DNA from 2 places in the Neobacillus sp. FW104-15D2 genome. Region 1 is predicted to be linked to the other one. Evidence: a T-box and tRNA genes for the amino acid it is inferred to sense, from the RefSeq annotation. Region 1 holds a T-box; the other holds one or more tRNA genes.

Region 1 (3,424 bases):
AGTGGCTCTAGTTGTCCTAATTGCCTTTGACCAATGGAATACATATAAGCATGAAAAACCGCCAAAGCCTGAAATTAGTGTAGGTGGCACTAACCTTAAATATGCCCTCGCCAGCTATTCCTGGCATGGTAAGGTAAAAAAAGATAAAGAACTTTCCCGGGCTGTTTATGATATACCAGTGCCTACGCCAAAGGTAGATCCATTTCAGCAACTACACGTTAAGTTCGCGAAAAAGCCAGATAAAGAAAGCATAGAAGTTTGGAATATCGATACCAATGAGAAGGTTAGTTCAAAAAAGGGACTTTTTATTGATGTGCCTAATTTTCCTTGGAGTTTTGTTTTTGTCATAAAAGCGGATTGGGGAAAAGAAAATGCTACTTATATTACACGGATTAATATTGGCCAAAAAGTTTCTTACCAGCCATTTTTACCTTGGGGAAGTGGGAAGTACTCAATTATTGAGCTCCTGCCAGGTAATTTTCCGACTAGTACGATTACGAAAATCCCCCGTGACTTAACTATGAAACTGGATAAAATGCGCAGTTTGGGAGGTACACTGGAAGAATTAAAGAAACAGCAGCCTGATCTCCCGATTACCGAAGTGCCGGCCTATTTTGTTTTTGACCAGCAGAAATTTATTTATCAAACGAATAATTTAAACCAGCTTATAGAATTTTTAAAGAAGAAATTGGAACCGGTGAAATAAATGCGAAAAACAAATATAGAATGGCTGCTGGTTTATCTGCTGTCCTGGTAATTTTGGTTGGCTTTGACCAATGGAATTCTTTTAAACACGAAAAACCGCCCAAGCCTGATATATCTTTTAAAAATTGAAAGCAGTTCTTACTGATCATTCCTGGCACGAAACTAAGTTTGCTAGCTAAATTCACTTTTAGCGGAATGGGCGGTGACTCCTTAGCAGCGTTGTTTTGGCAGTTGGAAGGTTCTATGCTGCGAAAAAAACAGTACTAACAAAAAAGCTATTACGAACACTATTTTAATAGGAGAAAATAATAATTTTTTTTAAGAAAATTTGACAAATGTTTTTCCATTGCATATAATTTTGGAAAAATAATCATATTGAAACGCCGACGGGGATTAGTAAAATGATGCGTGTCTTTTCCAGAGAGGAAGCTGAATGGTGCAAAGCTTCCACTGACAGACATTTGAACCTGCCCCTGAGTTCCGGACCGGACAAGTGTGAAGGTCTGTGCGGGTTAAAATCCGTTATCGTATTCGAGAGTGTTAAGCTTTGCTTTGCAAATTAGGGTGGTACCGCCATATTTGGTCCCTATTGTAAAGCGGGGCTTTTTTGTTTTTTAGCTAATTAGAATATATTTCCACAAATTCTGATCACATCAGAAAAACTATGGCATCCGCCAAAAGGTCTTGGCGAATGCTAGGTTTTTTTTAACAAAAAGGAAACGGAGTGAGTCACTTGGCTAAGGAGTTTGTAAAAAATATTACCGGGATGGAAGAGGACTTCGCCCAATGGTACACCGATGTGGTGACAAAAGCGGATTTAATCGATTATTCAAGCGTTCGTGGTTCTATGATTATTCGTCCTTATGGTTATGCACTTTGGGATAATATCAAAAACGAACTGGATTCACGGATTAAGGAAACAGGGCATGAAAATGTCTACATGCCGTTATTTATACCTGAGAGCCTTTTGCAAAAAGAGAAGGATCATGTTGAGGGATTCGCTCCTGAAGTAGCATGGGTTACACATGGAGGATCAGAGGAACTTGCTGAGCGGTTGGTTGTCCGACCAACATCGGAAGTGTTATTTTGCGAGCATTATAAAAATATCATCCATTCATACAGGGATCTTCCAAAGCTGTACAACCAATGGGCGAATGTAGTTAGATGGGAAAAAACAACAAGGCCATTCTTAAGAACACTAGAGTTTTTATGGCAGGAAGGCCATACATGCCACGCTACTGACGAGGAAGCTCTGGAAGAAACCGTTAAAATGCTGAACGTATATGCGGATGTTTGCGAAAATATCCTTGCAATCCCTGTAGTAAAAGGTCAAAAAACGGAAAAGGAAAAGTTTGCAGGCGCCAAATTTACATATACCATTGAGAGTTTGATGCATGATGGTAAAGCGTTGCAGACGGGCACCTCACACCATCTTGGTGATGGCTTTGCCAAAGCCTTTGGAATTCAATTTTCAGATAAGGAAGGCAAGCTGCAGCATGTTCAGCAAACCTCATGGGGATTCACAACCCGTGTAATCGGTGCCATGATCATGGTCCATGGTGATGACAGAGGATTGGTTATTCCGCCAAAAGCGGCTCCAATCCAGGTTATGATTGTCCCTATTGCTCAGCATAAAGAGGGCGTTCTTGATTTCGCTTATGAATTAAAAAAGAATCTGGGAAGAGTAGCACGAGTTGGGATCGACGCAAGCGATAAAATGCCTGGATGGAAGTTTAACGAATATGAAATGAAGGGTATTCCAATTAGGCTTGAAGCAGGACCGAAGGATATCGAAAAAGAACAAGTAGTTTTAGTTCGCAGGGACACTTTGGAGAAGGTGATTGTTCCTTTATCTGAGCTGGAAGAGAGAATTACCTCGCTGCTTGAGGATATTCAGTCCAATCTTTATAATCGTGCAAAGGCGCATCGCGAAGAAAATACTAGCATAGCTAAGGACCTCGGTGAATTAAAAGACAGTCTTGAACATAAGCCTGGCTTTGTAAAAGCAATGTGGTGCGGAGACCGGGCATGTGAGGACAAAATTAAAGAGGAAACAGGAGCAACTTCACGCTGCATGCCATTTGAACAGGAAAAGGTTTCTGAAAGCTGTCTGTGCTGTGGAAAAGGGGCAGAGAAGATGGTTTATTGGGCAAAAGCATATTAGAATAGAGAAAAGGCTGCCGGTGGCAGCCTTTTATTTTAATTTAGAATCGGTCATTATCCCGACGGTTGCGATTAAGAGTGGAGTCATCCACATCAGTTTCTCCGTCAGTTTCTACGCTAGCTTCCTCACGCTTAACATTTTCAACTACCTGCTCGGTATCAGTAACTTTCTTTTTACCGATAACAAGCTCCTCAGTAACGACTGGTTTTTTCGTTACTTCAACTTTTTCCTCTACGATTGGAACGCGGATGGTCTCGTCATCACCTAATGGAGTGGTATCGAGATCATCACCATCAACAGCACGTCTTTCAACATACACTTCTTCACGCTCAACTGGGACATTGACTCTCTTTTGCTCTTCAACCACATTTTTGTGGACCTCAACCTCGCCAGTTTGGACGCGTTCTTTAGAAACATCCAGCTGCTCTTCGCGAAGCTTTAGGGAACGCTCTTCGTCAGTATCGAGAGTGTCAGACTCAAGGCCTGTCCGGTCAAGAGAAGTTGTTCCAGTGAAAGCACCTGCGGCTGTACCAGGAACTGTTTCAGAAGTAGTGT
Region 2 (3,424 bases), on a different contig from region 1:
ACAGACAAGGAACCCCTCTTATTGAGATAGTTTCTGAGCCGGATATCCGCACCCCGGAGGAAGCGTATGCTTATCTTGAAAAGTTAAAGTCTATTATCCAGTACACAGGTGTATCGGATTGTAAAATGGAAGAGGGATCACTTCGCTGTGATGCGAATATTTCCATACGTCCAGTTGGACAGAAAGAATTCGGTACAAAGACCGAGTTGAAAAACCTGAACTCTTTTAACTTTGTAAAGAGAGGTCTTGAATTCGAGGAAAAGAGACAGCGTGAGGTTGTTCTTTCCGGTGGGAATATTGATCAGGAAACCCGCCGATATGATGAAGCAACTAATTCTACGATTCTCATGAGGGTAAAAGAAGGATCCGATGACTATCGTTATTTTCCGGAACCTGATTTACTCGATCTCTTTATTGATGACGAATGGAAAGCAAGAATACAGGCCGAAATCCCTGAGCTTCCGGATCAACGTCAAAAGCGGTATATGGATGAGCTGGGATTGCCAGCCTATGATGCAGGAGTACTCACAGCTACTAAAGAGATGGCGGACTTTTTTGAAGCCACCGTTGATGCCGGTGCTGAGGCAAAGCAGGCCTCAAACTGGATCATGGGTGAATTATCAGCCTATCTAAACGCTGAACAAAAAGAATTGCAGGACATAAGGCTTAAGCCAGAAGGTCTTGCGGAAATGATTAAGCTTATAGAGAACGGCACCATCTCCAGCAAAATCGCTAAGCAGGTCTTCAAAGAACTATTGGAGGAAGGCGGAAGTGCAGAGGAAATCGTTAAATCCAAAGGACTTGTACAGATTTCCGATGAAGGAGCACTTCTTAAAATTATTGGGGAAATTATCGATGCGAACCCGCAATCTGTTGATGATTTTAAAAGCGGTAAGGGAAAAGCAGCAGGCTTTCTGGTTGGTCAAATCATGAAAGCAACAAAAGGGCAGGCAAATCCTCAGCTTGTAAACAAGCTGTTAAATCAGGAACTGGCTAAAAGGTAATTTATAAAAGCTGTCGAAAAAGTGATGAACTTACTTCGACAGTTTTTTTCTATTTCCCGGGAAAAATAGATGATTAAATCAACTTTAAATCAAAAATTAATCAAACGTTTGATTAAATTTGTGTATGAGGATTTAGATTGAAAATTGTCAGCTTTTGCTTTCAAAAGGGTATTAAAAATGGAAACTGGGCAGTGATATAATTAAATAGTAGCGGGATATAGCTCAGCTTGGCAGAGCACTAGCATGGGGTGCTAGGGGTCGCAGGTTCAATTCCTGTTATCCCGATAAATTATCTAAATCCACTCTCCATTTGACTAAATGGGGGGTGGTTTTTTATAAAGGGAGGAGGATGATAATGGAAGTATTCAGACAGAAAGGCACTTTGGTTTCACCAAACTGTCCGGATGAACCGCTTATTCAGACTAGAAATCCCTCTGGTTTCCCTAAACTGTCCGAATGAACCGCTGATACAGACAGGAAGGTGCTTCGATTTCCCTATACTGTCTGAATGAACCGCCGATTCAGACAGAAAGGTAGAAATGCCATTTTATTTGGTTTCTAATGCATTTGGGGAAAAAGGTAAAATTGCACATGATCCCAAATCTGCTAAGCTGAATAGTTAAGTTAATAGTAAATATTTTTCTAGGTATCTATTAAAATTAGAAATGAGGGACGTATCATGGAAAAGTACATTTTATCTTTGGATCAGGGGACTACAAGCTCTCGGGCCATACTTTTTAATCAAAAAGGAGAAATTTTTCACACTGCGCAAAGAGAATTCACACAGTATTTTCCAAAACCGGGTTGGGTTGAGCATGATGCAAGTGAAATTTGGGGTTCTATTCTAGCCGTTATCGCATCCTGCCTTTCCGAAGCAGATGTAAAACCAGAGCAAGTAGCTGGTATAGGAATTACAAACCAGCGTGAAACAACAGTTGTCTGGGATAAGGAAACAGGTAAACCTATTTACAATGCTATCGTGTGGCAATCACGCCAGACAAGCGGGATTTGTGATGAATTAAAGGCTGCCGGCCATAATGATCTCTTCCGTGAAAAAACAGGTCTCCTTATTGATGCCTATTTCTCCGGTACAAAAGTAAAATGGATTCTTGATAATGTGGAGGGAGCACGGGAAAAAGCTGAAGCGGGAAAACTCCTTTTCGGTACGATCGATACATGGCTTATCTGGAAATTATCTGGAGGGAAAGCGCATGTTACCGATTATACCAACGCTTCCCGGACCCTCATGTTTAATATCTATGACCTTAAATGGGATGACGAGCTGCTTTCAATACTGAATGTGCCAAAGCAAATGCTTCCTGAAGTTCGTCAGTCTTCGGAAGTATATGCTAAGACAGCAGACTATCACTTCTTTGGCCAGGAAGTGCCAATTGCCGGAGCAGCTGGTGACCAGCAAGCAGCATTATTCGGCCAGGCATGTTTCGAGTCTGGGATGGCAAAAAACACATATGGCACTGGCTGTTTTATGCTTATGAATACGGGAGAGAAGCCGGTTCCTTCCAAGCATGGTTTGTTGACTACCATTGCGTGGGGATTGAATGGAAAAGTAGAATATGCACTAGAAGGAAGTATATTTGTTGCTGGTTCTGCAATTCAGTGGCTGCGTGATGGACTAAGAATGTTTAGAAATGCCGCTGACAGTGAGGAATACGCAGCAAGAGTAGAATCTACTGACGGCGTCTACGTTGTTCCTGCATTTGTAGGCCTTGGAACTCCCTATTGGGATAGTGATGTCAGGGGAGCAGTATTCGGCCTTACTCGTGGCACATCCAAGGAGCATTTTGTACGTGCAACTCTTGAATCACTCGCATACCAAACAAAGGATGTATTATCCGCAATGGAATCAGATTCTGGAATCGAATTGAAAACACTGCGTGTGGATGGTGGGGCAGTTAAGAATAATTTCCTAATGGAATTCCAAAGCAATATATTAAATGTTCCTGTTCAACGTCCGCAAATTAATGAAACAACTGCACTTGGTGCTGCATATCTTGCTGGTCTTGCGGTTGGTTTCTGGAGTGGTCAGGAGGAAATTGCAAAACAGTGGGCAATTGATAAATCATTTGATCCTAAAATGGAAGAAGCAACAAGAACCGGCCTCTATGATGGTTGGAAAAAAGCCATCAATGCAACAATGGCATTTAAATAAAAGCTGCATTTTAAATGACAGTACAGTATTGTTATGATATACTTAAATTAAGTTAATAACTGGTTGGAGATTTGGAGAGGCCATGGAAACATTTTGAGAAAAATGTATTCTATGGCCTCTTTTTGTTCTTCTTTCGCTTTACTCTCAGGGGGGATTAAACAATGGACTTTACAAATAATAATCGGGAAGAAATAAAGGAAGCAATGGCTCAAATACATCAGGATGTACTCATTATCGGAGGGGGCATTAC

Evidence for each region. The T-box of region 1 lies ahead of proS (proline--tRNA ligase). A T-box ahead of a tRNA ligase gene usually reads a tRNA of that ligase, here a tRNA-Pro.
Region 2: it has a tRNA-Pro gene. The T-box ahead of proS (proline--tRNA ligase) is inferred to sense a tRNA for this amino acid. The anticodon was not compared.

The regions. Positions count from the first base shown of each region.
Region 1 is NZ_JBYTCJ010000010.1:112,214-115,637, reverse strand. It holds gene AC3WR0_RS10275 (hypothetical protein) at 2-706, shown strand; T-box leader at 1,080-1,296, shown strand; gene proS (proline--tRNA ligase) at 1,472-2,869, shown strand; gene AC3WR0_RS10265 (YsnF/AvaK domain-containing protein) at 2,910-3,424, opposite strand, start outside.
Region 2 is NZ_JBYTCJ010000028.1:43,383-46,806, reverse strand. It holds gene gatB (Asp-tRNA(Asn)/Glu-tRNA(Gln) amidotransferase subunit GatB) at 1-1,004, shown strand, start outside; tRNA gene AC3WR0_RS19545 (tRNA-Pro) at 1,216-1,289, shown strand; gene glpK (glycerol kinase GlpK) at 1,684-3,174, shown strand; gene AC3WR0_RS19535 (glycerol-3-phosphate dehydrogenase/oxidase) at 3,336-3,424, shown strand, end outside.